DNA from 4 places in the Virgibacillus ainsalahensis genome. Region 3 is predicted to be linked to each of the others. Evidence: riboswitches for the same ligand, from Rfam matches in the RefSeq annotation. Region 3 holds a riboswitch; each other region holds the start of a gene.
The links. A riboswitch is a leader RNA that binds a small molecule or an ion and turns the genes downstream of it on or off. The one in region 3 is predicted to bind thiamine pyrophosphate.

Region 1 (4,641 bases), 820 kb from region 3:
TCTATCCATTAATCAAGGAAAAATTATCTTAGCAGGGGGGCTGGCCCCAAAGAATGTGCAAGGTGCTATCAATCTCGTAAATCCTGCTGGAGTTGATGTCTCAAGCGGTGTGGAAACAGATGGAAAAAAGGATCATGAAAAGATCAGACAATTTATTCGAAATGCAAAACATACATGAAAGGATGAGTCCATTGACAACATATACCCTACCAGATGAAACAGGAAGATACGGTGAATTTGGAGGACGTTTCGTTCCTGAATTATTAATGCCTGCCGTCATAGAATTGGAAAAAGCCTATGACGAAGCAATGCAGAACCCTGATTTCATTTCAGAGTTAAACGATTATTTAAAGCAATATGTTGGCAGAAAAACCCCGTTGTACCATGCAAAAAGCCTGTCTAAAAAGCTCGGGGGAGCACAAATTTATTTAAAACGTGAAGATTTAAATCATACTGGGGCACACAAAATAAACAATACCATCGGCCAGGCGCTCTTAACACTTCGAATGGGCAAGAAAAAAGTTGTTGCCGAAACAGGAGCAGGTCAGCATGGTGTCGCCACCGCAACTGTATGTGCCTTGCTGGGGCTTGAATGTGTCGTATTTATGGGGGAAGAAGACATACGTCGGCAGAAACTGAATGTATTTCGAATGGAGCTATTAGGTGCGGAAGTTCGCAGTGTATCCCATGGGAGCGGCACATTAAAAGATGCTGTCAACGAAGCTTTACGATACTGGGTAAGCAATGTGAATGATACCCACTATATTATAGGCTCCGTTGTCGGACCACACCCCTTTCCAAAAATCGTGCGTGACCTTCAATCTGTTATCGGCAAGGAAACAAAACAGCAGATGATTGATCAGACTGATAGTTTACCAGATGCCGTTGTCGCTTGTGTTGGCGGAGGGAGTAATGCAATGGGTATGTTCCACCCATTTATTGAAGATGAACATGTAAAATTATTCGGAGTTGAGGCAGGTGGAGCTGGATTGGCAACCAACAAACATGCAGCTACATTATCTGGAGGAAAAGTTGGTGTCCTGCATGGAACACTCACACATCTGCTTCAAGACGATGATGGTCAAATTGAAGAAGCCTTCTCCATCTCAGCAGGACTTGATTATCCCGGAGTAGGACCAGAACATAGTCATTTACATGAAAACGACCGGGTAACCTATACATCGATTACAGATGATGAAGCCTTGGAGGCATTTCAATATCTTTCAAAGACGGAAGGTATTATCCCTGCACTGGAAAGCGCCCACGCTGTTGCTTATGCATTAAAACTGGCAAAAGACATGAAACAGGAAGAAACTCTGGTTATTTGCCTGTCCGGCAGAGGGGATAAGGATGTTGAGCAAGTAAAAGACAGATTGGAGGAAAACTAATATGGGTAAACAACAAATGGAACAGGCTTTTCAACTTAAGCAAGCAGACAATCAGAACTTGTTCATCCCGTATATAATGGCAGGTGACGGTGGTTTGGATATATTGGAGGAACGAATTTCTTTCCTCCAAGAATCCGGTGCAGCAGCAATTGAACTGGGAATCCCATTTTCTGATCCTGTGGCTGACGGACCAACGATACAAGAAGCAGGGATTCGCGCACGAAAAAATGGCACATCCCTATCAAAGGTGCTGGAAAAACTGCAATCTTTCAAAGAAAATCGTTCCATCCCTATTATATTAATGACATATATTAATCCGATTTTTGTTTATGGGGTGGAAAACTTTGCAAAAGCGTGCAGACTGGCCGGAGTGGACGGAGTAATCATTCCCGACCTGCCGCTGGAGGAAGAAAATTTGATTGATGCACATTTAAAAGAGAACGATATTGCCTTTATCCAACTGGCTGCGATGACAAGTCCAAAATCCCGGTTAGTTACGCTGGCAAAAAAATCAGAAGGCTTCCTCTACGCCGTTTCCGTCGTTGGGACAACTGGAGCACGTGCAGCACATCACACGGATGTAACAGCATTTCTAAAGATGTTAAAAGAGAATAGTTCTGTTCCTGTACTGGCAGGCTTTGGGGTTTCCAATGACGAGCAAGCACGTGAACTTAGTAAAAATTGTGATGGTGTCATCGTGGGCAGTAAAATCGTTGATTTATTACATGAAGGTAAAGAGGCAGAGGTTAAACATTTAATTAACAGGAGTCTGAAGCAGGAAGTAAAGAGTTAATAGCTCTCAGGAGAAATGAATATACTTGTTTCTCCCCCTTCTTTTTTTACCTTTAACTTAAAAATAATAATAGATCGAAAATAGCGTTAATTATTTTACATTCTGACAACTATAAGATAGGATAAAAGTGGAATTTGTATAAAAATTAGCACTAAGGGAGCCGTAAAACTGACTGAGAGGAATGCGATTATTCTGACCTTTGCACCCGAATTAGATAATACTAGCGTGGGAAAGTGCAGTTGATATTAGAACTTGGCTTTTTCCAAGCCCTTGTGACAAATTAGCCCGCACTTATGCAGTAAGAAAGTTTTATACTTCTTAACTGCCAAAAAAGACTGCAACCTTAAGGAATTGCTGTCTTTTTTTAGATAGAATCGTACGAAGCCAAACATTATCGTATTAAAACATTTCACGTTTGTGTTATGCCTCCCCTTGTGTCCAAATTTATTCTCGGAGGTGATTAATTGTGGAGAAACAATGGGGTTTTTTGGATAGTGGAATTGCCGATGCAGCAGTAAATATGGCTTTAGATGAATCTTTACTGAATTGGCATGGCAAAGGTGAAATCCCTCCTACATTGCGCTTTTATGGATGGTCAGCACCAAGTCTATCTATCGGGCATTTTCAAAAAACTGCCAAATCTATTGATTTTACTGCTCTAGAAAAGTATACCTGCCAATTTGTCCGCCGATTAACCGGTGGCAGTGCTGTTTTACATGATAATGAACTTACCTATAGCCTTGTTATCTCAGAAGATGATCCATCGATTCCAAAATCAGTAACAGAAGCCTACTATGTGTTAACAAAGGGTGTTCTGGAAGGGTATAGAAATTTAGGTATCCAAGCTGATTTCGCTATGCCAGAAAGGCGATTGAACAGGGAAAGAACGGATATTTGCTTTGAAAACCCAGCATCCTACGAAATGATTGTTGATGGCAAGAAGATCTCGGGAAATGCACAAACGAGAAAAAAAGGTGTCCTTCTGCAGCATGGGTCTATACCTATGAGCATCGACACAAAAATGTTATTTGATATGTTTAATTTCCCGTCAGAGAAAATCCGGCAAAGAAAGCGAAATTCCTTTGTAAATAAAGCAACTACTATCAACGATCTGACAGGAAAACAGCATACGTATGAAATGATGACAACTGCTTTCAAAAAAGGATTTCAGACAGGATTAGATATAAGTTTTCAACCAATAGAACTATCTAAGGACATGTGGGAAGAAGTATACCATTTAGCAAGTGTAAAATATGCCAGTGAATCATGGAATAATAATACATCGAAGGAGCGAGTAATCAATGGCAAAACAAGCAGAGTACATACGTAAACCTGAATGGCTTAAGACAAAAATCAACACCAATGAATCATACAGAAAGCTTAAACACTTAATGCGCGATAAAAAATTAAATACAGTTTGTGAAGAAGCACGCTGCCCAAATATCCATGAATGCTGGAGCGAACGAAAAACTGCTACATTTATGATTTTGGGAGATACGTGTACTCGGGGTTGCCGGTTTTGTGCGGTGAAAACCGGTCTGCCTAATGAACTGGACTGGGGAGAGCCAAAACGGGTTGCTGAGTCTGTTGCAGTAATGGGATTAAAGCATACTGTCGTTACAGCCGTCGCTCGTGATGATTTAAAAGATGGCGGCGCAGCAGTATTTGCGGAAACAGTTCGTGAAATCCGCAAACAAAACCCTGGTGGTACGATTGAAATTCTTCCTTCCGATATGAAGGGGGATTATGAAAGCCTTCACACACTAATGGATAGTGAACCGGACATATTCAATCATAATATTGAGACCGTACGCAGATTGACGAAAAAAGTAAGAGCTATTGCAATGTATGACAGGTCACTGCAACTCTTGCAGCGGGTAAAAGAAATTGCTCCTAACACGCCAACAAAATCCAGCATTATGGTTGGTCTAGGAGAAGAAAAAGAAGAAATCATTCAGGCTATGGATGACCTATTAGCGCATGATGTAGACATCCTTACAATTGGACAATACCTGCAACCGACGAAAAAGCATTTGATGGTCGAGCGTTACTATCACCCGGATGAATTTGAGGAGTTAAAAGAAATCGCTCTAAAAAAAGGCTTCCGCCATTGTGAAGCAGGACCGCTCGTAAGATCCTCCTACCATGCAGATGAGCAGGTCAGTCAAACTTCTGCACAACGCAGAATTGATTATATGAAAGGCGTGGAAAAACAGACGGACAAAGAGGTTGACTTTAATTTTTAATATAAAACAATTTTTATCAATAACAGACATTTAAAAAGCTCCAGTCACTTTAGACTAGTGACTGGAGCTTTACTCTCTCAGCTATAAATAAAAAGATTATTGTACAACAGAGCGAATGAATTCATAATTCTTCGCTGTTTTTTCTCTTTGTAATTGTTCTTCATTCTTTTGAAAATAATGATCTCTAATCCATTATAATCTTTAGAAACATCTT
Region 2 (4,641 bases), 860 kb from region 3:
ATAACTGTTTAACGGCTTCGATAACATCAGAAGCCTGTGTGATTGCAGATATAACAGATACTCCATCCGCACCTGCTTTTATTACTGAAGGAGCATTCTCTGTGTTGATCCCTCCAATCCCCACAATAGGAAGGTTTGGAAATTGTGATCGTACTGTTTGAATCCACTCTAGCCCGACTACAGCTTTTGCATCCGCTTTGGAACTCGTTGAAAAAATAGGGCCAGCTCCTACATAATCAACCAAAGAGAGAGGACTTGCAGCAACCTCATCCTGAGTCGATACGGAAAGGCCGATAATTTTATCGCCGAAGCATTCCCGGACTAACTTTACAGATGAATCATCTTGTCCCACATGGACCCCGTCAGCATCTAAAGCTTCCACTAAATCGATATCATCATTTACAATGAATGGAATATTATATTGGCGACAGATGTTCCGTAGCTGCTTGCCCAATTCCAGTTTCGCATCACCAGTAAATGATCCCTCTCCTTTTTCGCGAAATTGGAAAGCGGTTATTCCGGATTGGGCAGCCTGCTCCAATATATCTACAGGGTTACGGTCACAATTTTGACTGCCCATGATAAAATATTTGCGTAGGATTTGTTGTATAGGATAAGACAATTAATTAACCCCTTTCTAATAATGTGTCAGCTTGAAATGAAAGAGCATCAATGAATTGAGGCAAAAATGTCCCCGATCCTGTGACCTCTTTGTGGGAAGCTGCGTATTCTGCCGCTAGACCATAAAATTCGATTGCGGTTAATACCTGCTCCTCAATGCTGTTCTCTGTGGTCAGACATGCTGTTACAATCGATCCCAATAAACAGCCAGCACCCGTTACTTTTGATAATAGCGGGTGACCCGTCTCATTTTGGAATACGTTTTCGTTCGTACATATAACATCTGTTTTTCCTGTCACAATTGCAGTAGTTTTATAGATTTCTGCTACTTTTCCAGCAATTTCTACATGATCTCCATCACCTGTCGATTCTACTCCTTTTGTCTCCACGGGTATCTGCACCAGATGTGCCAGTTCGCCGGCATTTCCTTTAATGACGGTTGGTTTCACTTCCTCCAGGATTTGTTTTACAGCTGACGACCTAAATGACGTTGCTGCCACGCCAACTGGATCAAGAACTACTGGAATACCTTTCTTATTTGCAGCTTTCCCGGCAAGAATCATGGACTGGAGTTCGCCTGCCGTCAGGGTACCGATATTAAGAAGCAGGCCATCTGCAATGGACGCCATCTCTCCAGCTTCTTCTTCGGCTTTTGCCATTACCGGAGCAGCTCCAAATGAGAGCAGCCCGTTTGCACTGAAGTTTATGACGACCTGGTTGGTCAAATGATGGATAAGCGGATTATTTTCTCTTACTTTGTTAATGATATTTGCATTCATTCTTTTACACCTGCTTTCCTTATAGCCCAATGATTAGTAGGACCGCTCCCGGCTCCAAGGGGGAATGCATGCCGGATAGCTTCTGTTACGAAATGCTTGCTTTGTTTTACGGCTTCTTTTAAAGATACTCCCTGACTTAAATAGGCAGTAATGGCAGCTGAATACGTGCAACCGGTCCCATGTGTGTTTTTAGTGTTGATTCGTTCAGCTGAAAAGGTATGGATGTTTGAGCCATCATATAAAAAATCGACAGCTTTTCCTTGCATGTGTCCGCCTTTAACTAAAGCAGCATCAGCACCGAACTTTTCTACAATTTGTTCTGCTGCCTGTTTCATATCATCTGTCGTTTCAATCGTTTCACCAGTGATAAATTCTGCTTCCGGGATATTAGGTGTCACCAGTGTTGTTAATGGCAAAAGATGCTGACATAAATATTGCTGGGCTTTTTGTTCAATTAACGCATCTCCACTTGTGGCAACCATGACAGGGTCCATGACATAAGGTGCCTGGATACGAACAACTTTTTCTGCGATGATTTCCATCATATCAATATTCGCAATCATTCCTGTTTTTAATGCATGAACAGGCAAATCGGAAATAACGGAGTCGATCTGTTGTTCAATCATCTCAATTGGCAGATGGTGGACATGCTGCACACCTGTTGTATTCTGTGCAACAACAGAAGTGATTACGGACATCCCATAGCTCTGTAATTCCTGGAAAGTTTTTAAATCTGCGTGGATTCCTGCTCCGCCACTGGGATCAGTGCCGGCTATTGTAAGTGCACAAGCGACATTTTTCATTTAATACATCCTCCTTTAATAGCGTAAAAGATTTTTGTTATTTATTTTTGAAATTAAAAACCAGCCAATGAGTGCGCCTGTAACGCTGCTCACAAGAAATGGCGGGATAAAGGCAAATGCACCAAGAGAACTCCCCATTAGAATAGCTGCAAAGGGGACGGCAAATAATGCCCCAACAATTCCACTGCCAAAAGCTTCTCCCACAGCTGCCCAGCCTTTTTTACCGAACTTTTTATAGAGATATCCAGCTAAAAACGCTCCGACCATGCCTCCAGGAAATGCCATTAATGTTCCAAGTCCCAGCATGTTACGAAGCAAACCGATCATAAATGCAATAATTACAGCAGGCCCAGGACCCAGCATGACTGCAGCCATAACATTGACCGCATGTTGAACAGGATATGCTCTTGCCACACCTGCAGGAAACCATACTAATTGTGCTGTGATTGTTCCGATAGCTACAAAAACAGCCATTGTTGTCATTAAACGAGTTCGATTCATTGTTTCTCCTCTCTCTATAGGCGCACAACGAAAAAAGCCAGATCCATGATGGACCTGGCTTTGATAAGCTGAAAATAGATTAGACTATAAATGTCTGACTACTTCCCTCCGCTGGTATAATCCAGATCAGGTCCATAAGAGTCGGAAAGTATCGTCGGCTTTCCTCTCAGCCCATGCATTCGGGCACCCCTAGTAGTTGTTTTTATTTAATTATCCTTTTTTAATCATAACAAACAAATATCCATTTGTCATATTAAGGCTTGAAAATTACTTCCCACTTTACTTTGAAATGTTACTGCTTGCATTTTTTCATATCCTTAAGTAAGTATTTATAAGAAGTTTCTCCTTCGTTTAGTATAATGAAACAAATAGTAGTATAGTAATCTCGTATGAGAAAATGGTATAAGTAAAGAAGCGGTCTAAGGAAAGGATGATTTCGTGACAGTCTTATCGATGGAAATAATAGAAAAGCATGATAAGGATACGCTTTTATTTCCTTCCTTTCATCTAAAGGTTAATAAATCGGAAATAACGGCGATTTACTCAACGTTGAATGTACGTCATACACTTTTGAATATGTTTACAGGTAAATCCTCCAACTTAGGAGGAGAAGTTTTGGTGAAGGATGAAAACATTACAAAAAATAAAGAGACATTTTTTAAGCAAATCGGTTTTTGCTTTTTTGAAGATGGGCTATATGGCCGGCTAACCGTAAAGGATCATTTCAAATTTTATAAGGAATTATACGATGCTGATCAAACGATTGATCAAATTCTGGAATTGACACAGTTGGGGGCCATAAAAAATTCAAAAGTAAACAGTCTATCTGTTTCTGAAAAACGGCGGGTTCATTTTTCACGTTTGTTGTTTCAAGATCCAGCTTTGTTTCTGCTAGAGGAACCTGACCTAAATACAGATATAGAAACAAAGCATGTATTAATAAATATCCTTAAGAAACTGCAGCAGGAAGGGAAGGCTATCCTTGTGTTGACTGGAAATATGGAAAGTGCAATTACTTTTGCCGATTCGGTTTACCGGTTGGATGAAGATGGGTTACGTCAGATTGAACTTGGTGGGGAGGAAGAGGGCAATTCAAATGAAGAAGTTGAGCCTGAACTTGAAAATGATGAGAAAGAACCGGAAACTGAGCCGATTCAATTTAATAAAATCCCAACAAAAGTAAACGAGAAGATTATCTTATTTGATCCACCGGAAATTGATTATATTGAGAGTAGTGAAGGACAATCAAATATTTACATAAAAGGGGAACCCTTTCCCAGTTTATTCACACTAAATGATTTGGAAAAACGATTACAACATTATGGTTTCTTCAGGTGCCATCGCTCCTACATTGTAAACCTGCAAAAAGTGCGGGAAGTAATCACATGGACACGAAACAGCTACAGTTTGATTCTTGAGGACAAAGAAAAATCGACCATCCCATTATCGAAAACAAAGATGGCGAAATTAAAGGATATGCTGGGCTTGAAATAAGCTCCATTCAACCCCTGATTTGCTCTTTTCACGGAAAATATGATGTTATTCTCTCCTATTTCTCCTATTCTAAAGTCACAAGTAAAAGTGATCAGTAGGGAGGAATAAGTTTGGAAAATGTGATTGAAGTAAAAGGTCTGGAAAAAAAGTTTAGGAATCAAGCGGCATTGGAAGATGTTAATTTTCATGTGGGGAAAGGGGAAACTTTTGGGTTTCTTGGTCCAAGTGGTTCAGGAAAAACCACAACCATCAAAATTCTGACTGGTCAACTCGCTCCGTCATCCGGGAGAGCATCTGTGTTTCATTTGGCGACTACATCGTTAAATAAACCGAAATATCGAAAAAAATTTGGCGTAATTACGGATAATAGTGGACTTTATAATCGGTTAACTATCTTTGATAATTTAAAGCTTTATAGCGATTTATACAATGTGTCGGCAGGT
Region 3 (4,641 bases):
CTTCATAAAGATGACTTACCTTCTCGCGAGAGCTTGGATCACTTGGTTACTGATTCTACAATTTCACCGTTTTCGGATAAATTAATGCTGATTCATAAGATGGAGATGTTTTCCATGAAAGTTAGAACATATGCGAATGCTGCATCTTTTAACGGCAGACGTGATATAGGTGGGATGTATACACGTTTTTTAATGGATAATGGACTATACGTTGAAGATGTAACCAATATTTTAATTGATTATGGATGGTTGGAACGCCCGCCACAAGCTGTAAATCGGGATAACTTGAGTTCAAAATAATTTTTTGTAACAGCTTAGTTTTTTTGAAGAATCCTTTCGTAAATTTTGTTGCTTATTAACCTTCGTAGTTGATATAAAATGCGACGTAACTTTATCGTGATTTTGCTTCTTCCGTTTCTTTTAAACCAGAGCGCTATCACAATCGCTAATCGCTTCAGCAGAATACTTCGCTTTTTAGTGGGCACGGCTTCAGCCTCGGGCCAACACGATGTTGGTCACATAGGCGTTGCCCTAGGACGGGGCGTTCTTAGCCTGTGTTCTTTAGCCCACGCTATGGGGTTGAAAATCAAATGTTATACGAGCCGGGATTACGTAATAAAGAAGGGAAGACTTCGAAGATTGATACGCTTCATCACTATATCCAATTGAACAACCAGGAAAAAAGTGATGATGTCCTGGATGTGTCTGTCAAATAACCCCTATCTGAGGGAGGGCTCGATATGAATCCTTACCGTTTTGCTAGCGATTTTCAAGATAAACCGAGAAAAAAAGCGATATTTTAAGAAAACAAGCGTTGTGCCCGTTTTCATTTCATTTGTTTTCGTTTTCATGAGAAATGTTACCGATTCCACGGACTTTGTAAAAAACTCCCTTTTCTTCCATAATTAAAGTATCAAAAGAAAGGGGAGATAAACATGATGAAAAAAGTAAAAGAACTACTAAAGGATTCCATGGAATTGTATGTAGATGCTTATGAAAGACTTAACCGTCAGTAATTAAAAAAATAGAAAGGAAGTTGAGATTATATGAAAAAAGCAATTAAAAAACTGGAACAGTTCATCGATAAAAATGCAACATTTTACGGGGATTTCCACAGAAAAAGATAATCCACCAAATTTTTGGAAGTGAGGGTGTAATATGTCATTACCGATACAATATCAAAGTGATCCCAAAAACCGATTCTAAACGGTAAATAGAATCGGTTTTTCATATGTCTTCTTGACCTCCAGGTAATCCATTCCGTAATTCTCCCAATTATCTCCATACGCGTTCATAAAATTCATCCCCATTTTTTACTTTATATTATCCTGTATATGACAATTTACAATTAAAACATGATTAAGGCAGCAATGTTTTCTGATTTCATTAAAATTTTCTGATGCAAAAACCGAAATGGTGAAAATTATTTTTGTCTACTCATGTCTACTTTTGTAGAATCTATTGCATCATTTATTAAAAGTTGGCATAATATTTTTTGTTGGGTTTTTAAACAAACTAATATCTGAACCAATGAAAGCAGATGTAAGAAGGGAAGAAATATTGATGGAACAAATAATCGTAGCCGTACCATCCAACTTGCCAACAGATATTTTAATGAAAAAGAATGAAATGATTCAACTCGGGCTGGAGTATGGTTTGGCAAATGATCGAACAATAGAATGCAGCCAACAACTTGATAAACTTTTAAACAAGTATGCGACTGAAACACATAGTTAAAAAAACTGTTCAGTACCATTGAGCAAAAACCGAATTGTATAAAAGTTAGGAGGATACCATTATACTCCTAACTGAAAAAGGCAAGCCTGTTTGATTTCAGGCTTGCCTTACACATGTGGTATTTTCTTTTATGGCTATCATTAATTCTCCTGTGGTTTGGAGTCTGGTTCACCTTGTGGGTCGATATCCTGATTTGGATCATTCGATTTTTGCTTTTGTTCCAGGGAATCATCATTATGTTTGTTTTCTTTTTCTTGATTTGCCATGATATCACCTCATTCGCAGTATTGGATAGGATGTTGACTTTATGTATAATTTAACCGTTATCAGTAATGTTAAAACATGAATCGAAGTGTTCAATTAGCTGGATTGACGTGTAAGAATGCGTTTCTCGTAGGTTCAATGTGTACAAGGAAAAGATGTTTATTTTCAATAGCGTGAAGCCGCATCGAAAACGGTTACTTTACGAAAAGAATAATTATTGACAATTTTAGTACCAATGATATAATGCTACTAACAATTAAATAGAATCGATTCACTAGGGGTGCCTTTTAGAAGGGCTGAGATCAAAGTGTAACTTTGGGACTCTTTAAACCTGATACGGTTGATGCCGGCGTAGGGAAGTGAAAGAATGGATACGTCTATTCCTAATTTGAAGATAATATTACATTCAAACCACTTTCCTGACCAAAGGGAAGTGGTTTTTTACGTTTCTGCATGATTTTTAAGGAGGTGTTTCTGTCGATACTCGTAAAAAATCACCAGGAGAGCTTCATATCATCTCAACCGGTCAACAAACACCGGAAATCTTCGCTTCGATTGCTAAAATAATAAATCCATATGTGAATGTGTTTCACCTAAGGGAAAAATCATGGTCCGACATCAAACTGGTGGAAACAATAGAATTACTTGACTCAAAAGGCATCCAACCTGAAAAGATAATCGTAAATGATCGGATGGAAGTCGCTCATTCTATGAAAACACTGGGAGTGCAATTAGGTAAAAACAGCATGAATGTATCGGAGGTAAGAAGTCCTTACGACCACTTATGTATCGGCTGTTCCGTTCATTCGGTGGATGAGGCCCTTTTCGCTTCCAAACATGGCGCCGATTATTTACTGTACGGACATGTATATGAAACCCAATCCAAGCCCGGGCTGAAGCCAAATGGACTAAAGGGGTTGAAAGATGTGGTCCAGCATGTAAGCACACCAGTTATTGCCATTGGTGGTATAACACCTGAAAACACACCAGATATCATCAAAAGTGGTGCAAGTGGAATCGCAGTATTATCTGGTGTTTTATTAGCAAATGATCCGATGAAAAACGTAATCGCATATCGCAAAGCATTAAGAAAGGTGGCTGATGATGAAAAAACGTTATGATGCAGTGGTTGTAGGCGGGGGTGTAATTGGTTGTTCGATTGCCTTTCAATTAAGTAAACGTGACTATCACGTACTGGTTATTGAAAAAGAAAGAATCGCACAAAAAGCGTCACGTGCTGCTGCCGGCATGCTAGGAGCTCAGAATGAAATTACAGAAGATAGTCCACTGTTCTCCATGGCACGAAGAAGCAGGGAAATGTTTCCTGAATTGGCAGAAGAGTTAAAATTACTTTCCGGTATTGATATTGAACTGCTGCAAAGCGGAATTTTACGAGTGGCTCAATCTGATGAAGAAATGGAAAACTTAAAAAAGATCGCTTCATTTCAAGAAATGAAGGGAGAAACCGCAGAATTACTGAATACGGCACAGGTACAAGCGAGAGAGCCGGAAATTTCCGGTACTGTTGCAGGTGGTTTGTACATGCCGCGTGATGGACAGGTTTCAGCACCGCTTTTCTCACAAGCATTAGCAAAATCTGCAGCTGTTTTAGGGGCGGAATTTCTTGAATATACAGAAGTAATTGATTTCGTGAAGGAAAATGGCAGTGTTTCCGGTGTGAGAACTGGAACGGATATATTCTTTGCGGATGAAGTTATTGTGGCAGGTGGACCGTGGAGCAGCCAAATTATCGAGAAAACCGGGTTAACCTTAAATGCACATCCAGTAAAAGGAGAATGTTTATCCGTTCACCATCATGGACGCATTGTAACATCAAGTATTTTTTCGTCCGATGGATATATCGTTCCGAAATCAGGCGGGAGCCTAATAATAGGGGCAACACAAAAACCCGATACATTTGACGAATCAGTTGAATTGACGAGCGTCTACCAGCTGATAAATAATGCTATGAAAATTATCCCGGCACTAAAATCGGCTACATGGGAAAAAGCGTGGGCAGGTATTCGTCCACAAACGGGGGATGGCTTGCCCTATCTGGGGAGGGACCCTGATTTAGGCGGCTTATCCATCGCAACGGGGCATTATCGCAATGGGATTTTACTAGCTCCTGTAACCGGCTTCCTTATGGCCGATTTAATTCAAGGAAAAGCGATCGATGATACATTTCGAATGGACCGAATACCACATGAGGAGGTAAACGCATGAATCTGCTTGTCAATGGAAACGAGGTTAACGTACCAGGTAATGTTAAAACGATTACAGATGTGATTGGGTACTTTTTTAACAATCCGCCGGTCGTCATTGTCGAACACAATGGTGAAATTTTAGATCTCGAAAACCATTCAAACAAGGAAGTAACAAATGGAGATAAACTTGAATTAGTACAATTTGTAGGAGGTGGCTGATATGTTAACGATTGGGGATAAAAATTTTAACTCCAGATTACTGTTGGGAACTGGAAAATTCCCGAACTTTGATATACAAAAAGAAGCCGTGGAGGTATCAGAAACAGAGATTTTAACATTTTCAGTACGTCGGATGGACATATTTGAACCGACACAGCCAAATTTTCTGGAAAAGGTAGACATAAAGAAATACAGCCTGTTACCAAACACTGCA
Region 4 (4,641 bases), 690 kb from region 3:
AGCTATCTGCAGACGGACCAATCAGGGAGCCGTATATAGCTTTTGTACAAGGTGGACTGACTTATGCACATGTAAAAATAGCGTTAACACAATCAATTAACGTTCTTATAAAAAAAGGTTATTTGGTTTTATAAAAGGGTATAAGGTATAAGTAAACTTACTAATCAATTTGATGTCAGTAATCCTAACATCAAATTGACATAATACCTCACATATAATATTATCATTATATAAAGAAAAAGGGGGTCATACTATGAATGATCAAGAGCGTCGTTCTATGCCCTTGTTTGGAATCGGTATTGTGATTAAGCTTACAGAGTTAACAGCAAGACAGATTCGGTATTACGAAGAACACAGCTTAATTCATCCTGAGCGGACGTCAGGTAATCAGCGGTTATTCTCTTTTAATGATGTTGACAAGTTGTTGGAAATCAAAAATTTATTGGATAAAGGGCTTAATATAGCTGGTATTAAATCACTGTTAATATCTCAAAGGGAAGTGTTAGAAAATAAAACTCAGACATCGGACATTTCTGATAGAAAACTGAGAAAAATACTCAGAGATGAATTAACTGAAGCTGGAAGACATGGAAAAGCCAGCCTTAGACAAGGCGAGTTGTCCAGATTTTTTATCAAGCATTAGAAGGTTGTAGCGATTGAGGGCTATAATAAGGATATATACATATTTAGTAGCCGGAAAATTTCAATCATATACTTCATATAAAAATTAGGAGGAGAATGAATGGGAGCGAAATTTACAAAAGATGAAATTCTTAAACAAATTGAAGAGGAAAACGTAAGGTTTATCCGCTTACAATTTACTGACATGTTGGGAACTATAAAAAATGTGGAAATTCCACTCAGTCAGCTGGATAAAGCTTTAGATAACAAAATGATGTTTGATGGATCTTCGATTGAAGGGTTTGTTCGTATCGAAGAATCTGATATGTATCTTTACCCGGATGTAGATACTTTCGTTGTATTCCCATGGACATCGGACAAAGGAAAAGTTGCTCGCTTTATTTGTGATATTTATAATGCAGATGGAACACCTTTCGAAGGATGCCCCAGATATAATTTGAAACGAAATTTAAAGAAAATGGAAGAACTGGGCTTTGACGCTTTTAATATTGGGACAGAACCGGAATTCTTTTTGTTCAAATTGGATGAAAACGGTGATCCTTCATTAGACCTTAATGACCATGGAGGTTATTTCGATTTAGCCCCTACAGACCTAGGAGAAAACTGTAGAAGAGACATTGTTCTGGAATTGGAGGATATGGGATTTGAAATTGAGGCATCTCACCATGAAGTGGCTCCGGGACAGCATGAAATTGATTTTAAATATGCAGATGCCATACGACACGCGGATGATATCCAGACATTTAAATTAGTTGTAAAAACGATTGCGAGAAAACATAACTTACATGCAACATTTATGCCCAAACCTCTATTTGGTGTAAACGGCTCAGGAATGCATGTTAATATGTCTTTATTTAAAAATGGAGAAAACGCGTTTTTTGATACAAAAGGGGAATTACAGTTAAGTGACGTGGCATACCAATTTACTGCTGGGGTTATTAAACACGCAACTAACTTTACCGCTGTAACCAACCCTACAGTTAATTCTTACAAACGACTTGTTCCTGGTTTTGAAGCGCCATCTTACGTGGCATGGTCTGCATCAAACAGAAGCCCGTTAGTCCGCGTTCCTAAGTCAAGAGGGGTCAGTACAAGAATTGAAGCAAGAAGTGTCGATCCTTCTGCCAATCCATATTTAGCATTGGCTGTATTACTTGCTGCCGGTTTGGATGGTGTGGAAAATAAACTAACACCACCAAGCCCTGTAGACCGCAACATTTACGTAATGACGAAAGAGGAAAGAGAAGAAAATGGCATTAAAGATTTACCTTCGACTTTATTAGGTGCATTGGAAGAATTACAGAAAAATGAGGTAATTGTAAAAGCAATGGGGGAACACTTATATGAACACTTTATAGAGGCAAAGGAAATTGAGTGGGATATGTTTAGAACTACCGTACATCCTTGGGAGAGAGAGCAGTATCTGACCACTTACTAATTTTGAAGTTATGTAGTATTCTATAAAAAAATAAAAATGTCATCACCACTAGGGGAGCTATATGCTGAGAGAAGAACTTTCGACCCTTAGAACCTGATCTAGTTTGTACTAGCGTAGGGAAGTGGAGTGAATCTATTATTTGTTGAAATTTCTTCTCATATTTCTTCCTAAATAGAAGTCACCCACTACCACGGGTGGCTTTTTTGTATATTAGGGGGATTTAGAGATGGTGCTAGAAAAAAAGGGTGCGACTGTAACAGTGGGGGTGGAAGAAAAACTTTCACCTGCAAAAGGTTTCCTCTTTGGTTTGCAGCATGTTTTTGTATCCAACGTCTGGCTTGATCCGATTTATGTTGCAGCTTTAATCGGTTTACCATTGGGGTTATCAGCCAATATGGTAAATGCAATCTTTATTGCCGCGGGTCTCGTTACGCTGATTCAAGCGACGAAATTCGTCCGTTTGCCTGTCATTCAAGGTCCATCAGCAGCTTTTGATGCACTGATAATCAGTGCTGGTAAATCGGGGAATTTAGCGGCTGCGGGTGGTGGGATTATTGTAAGTGCTATTATTGTTTTCTTTTTGGCAATCACCGGTATGTTAAGCCGGATGAAGTCCTTCTTCACCCCGGTTGTCACCGGAACCGTAATTTTTATCGTAGGAGTTGCCCTTTCTAGTTTTACTTTAGAGTTATTTTTAGGCGGAACCTCTAGTTCGGAAACATTTCTTGACGGTGGAATTTTAACGATGTCGATCGCTACGTCACTCATTGTCCTTTTATTGTCCAATTTTGGCCAAGGAAAGTTACGTTCTTATTCATTCTTAATTGCCCTGGTAATAGGGGATCTCATCGGGCTTATGCTTGGGTATATTGATTTTTCTGTTATCACCGAGAGCGGTTGGATCGGTTTACCGCATTTTCTTCCCTATGGTGCACTTACGTTTGATTGGGTCACGTTCGGTGCTTTCTTTTTTGCTTACATCGTGGCAGTAATTGAGGCGATGGGGGTTTATCATGCCGCTGCTGAAATGGTTGATGTAAAGTTGGATGACAAGCGGATTCGTGGCGGGTTTGCCGGGGAGTCTATAGGTTCGTTGGCATCTACACTAATCGGAGGGTTCCCGACTACGGCTTACGGTCAAAACGTTGGTTTAATTCGCTTGACAGGCGTAGGATCGCGCCATGCTGTAAAAGTAGCTGCAGTTATTTTCCTTGTATTAGGCTTTGTACCGAAAGCAGGTGCGTTACTAGCTGTAACGCCACATGCTGTGGTAGGAGGAATCTTTTTACCGGCTGCCGCGTCGCTCATTTTCACGGGACTGAATATTCTAGGCGGGATGAAAAAGACGGACGCAAACTTTATGATTGCCGGCCTTTCCATTTTATTGGCTATTGCCTTACCGGACTTTTTTGTGAAGGTTGAAGGCGGAGTGGGTGATTTTCTTGGTAACACCATTTTAGTCGGAGGAGTAAGTGCGATTATATTACAACTTATACTGATTCAGCTCCCGGGTTGGTTCAGTTTTAAAAAAGGAGGAAAAAAATAATGAGACAACAGACAAAGCAGATTATTGATCAAATTCTTTCTTATATTAACAAATCGGATGTAGAGGAAACAGACTTTCAAGCGTTGGCATTAAAACTATTCTCTTACCAATTCGAATACAACCTTCCATATAAAAAATATTGCCAAAAAAGGAGGAAAACACCCCTGACGATCCAACACTGGCAGGAGATTCCTGCTTTGCCAATCCAAGCATTTAAGGAGTTAACTTTATCCTGTGAGTCAACAAATGAACCCGAAGCTGTGTTTTTGACTAGTGGCACGACAAATGCTCAGAAACAGGGACAACATATTCATCCTACTTTAGAAGTATGGGATACATCGATGAAGACTGCGTTTAATCAATTTGTTTTACCAGATCAAAAGGCAATGACCATTTATGTGATCTCTCCTGCTGAAGACTTGAATCAACAGTCTTCCTTGTCCCGCTATTTGACGATGGCGGTTAAGCATTTTGGTAAAGAAGACAGCAATTATTTTTTCAAAGAAGACGGGCTTGATATGGAGGCATTGACCACAGCTTTAAAAGAAAGTGAAAAGAAACAAGAACCTGTTTTACTGATGGGCGCTTCTTCCGCTTATGTTCACTTTTTAGATTATTGCAGGGAGAACGGTCTCACGTTCCAACTTACAGAAGGTAGTCGGATATTTGATACAGGCGGCTTTAAAGGAAAATCCCGTGAGATGCCTCGAAATGAAGTGTATGAATCTTTTGTGAGGACATTTGATGTTGATAAAAACAGCTGTATTAACATGTATGGAATGACGGAATTAAGTTCGCAAATTTATGAAGTAACAGCTCGAGAGCCCAATTTGGAAAAGTTGACCCCGGCATGGGTAAAGACGCTCGTTCTTGATCCAGATACATTGCAGCCGATGAAAGATGGAGAAGTTGGTGTGCTTGCCCATTATGATTTAGCTAATTGGAATTCCTGTATTGGAATTTTGACTGAGGATATCGGTTATCAGACGGACAATGGTTTTGTTCTTCTCGGACG

Region 1: another riboswitch for thiamine pyrophosphate. It lies ahead of ACZ427_RS15345 (lipoate--protein ligase family protein); the one in region 3 lies ahead of ACZ427_RS11195 (thiamine phosphate synthase).
Region 2: another riboswitch for thiamine pyrophosphate. It lies ahead of thiW (energy coupling factor transporter S component ThiW); the one in region 3 lies ahead of ACZ427_RS11195 (thiamine phosphate synthase).
Region 4: another riboswitch for thiamine pyrophosphate. It lies ahead of ACZ427_RS07655 (solute carrier family 23 protein); the one in region 3 lies ahead of ACZ427_RS11195 (thiamine phosphate synthase).

The regions. Positions count from the first base shown of each region.
Region 1 is NZ_AP043943.1:3,110,878-3,115,518, forward strand. It holds gene ACZ427_RS15330 (phosphoribosylanthranilate isomerase) at 1-178, shown strand, start outside; gene trpB (tryptophan synthase subunit beta) at 192-1,388, shown strand; gene trpA (tryptophan synthase subunit alpha) at 1,390-2,181, shown strand; TPP riboswitch at 2,325-2,430, shown strand; gene ACZ427_RS15345 (lipoate--protein ligase family protein) at 2,648-3,511, shown strand; gene lipA (lipoyl synthase) at 3,483-4,427, shown strand; gene ACZ427_RS15355 (M20 metallopeptidase family protein) at 4,612-4,641, opposite strand, start outside.
Region 2 is NZ_AP043943.1:3,155,411-3,160,051, reverse strand. It holds gene thiE (thiamine phosphate synthase) at 1-580, opposite strand, end outside; gene thiM (hydroxyethylthiazole kinase) at 627-1,400, opposite strand; gene thiD (bifunctional hydroxymethylpyrimidine kinase/phosphomethylpyrimidine kinase) at 1,397-2,203, opposite strand; gene thiW (energy coupling factor transporter S component ThiW) at 2,219-2,704, opposite strand; TPP riboswitch at 2,791-2,905, opposite strand; gene ACZ427_RS15565 (LytTR family transcriptional regulator DNA-binding domain-containing protein) at 3,158-4,198, shown strand; gene ACZ427_RS15560 (ABC transporter ATP-binding protein) at 4,309-4,641, shown strand, end outside.
Region 3 is NZ_AP043943.1:2,295,595-2,300,235, reverse strand. It holds gene ACZ427_RS11215 (DUF3231 family protein) at 1-300, shown strand, start outside; gene ACZ427_RS11210 (hypothetical protein) at 591-716, shown strand; gene ACZ427_RS11205 (aspartyl-phosphate phosphatase Spo0E family protein) at 1,531-1,737, shown strand; gene ACZ427_RS11200 (hypothetical protein) at 1,878-2,003, opposite strand; TPP riboswitch at 2,268-2,376, shown strand; gene ACZ427_RS11195 (thiamine phosphate synthase) at 2,580-3,122, shown strand; gene thiO (glycine oxidase ThiO) at 3,103-4,227, shown strand; gene thiS (sulfur carrier protein ThiS) at 4,224-4,427, shown strand; gene ACZ427_RS11180 (thiazole synthase) at 4,429-4,641, shown strand, end outside.
Region 4 is NZ_AP043943.1:1,604,299-1,608,939, forward strand. It holds gene ACZ427_RS07640 (methionine gamma-lyase family protein) at 1-134, shown strand, start outside; gene ACZ427_RS07645 (MerR family transcriptional regulator) at 254-643, shown strand; gene glnA (type I glutamate--ammonia ligase) at 743-2,080, shown strand; TPP riboswitch at 2,121-2,217, shown strand; gene ACZ427_RS07655 (solute carrier family 23 protein) at 2,307-3,626, shown strand; gene ACZ427_RS07660 (LuxE/PaaK family acyltransferase) at 3,626-4,641, shown strand, end outside.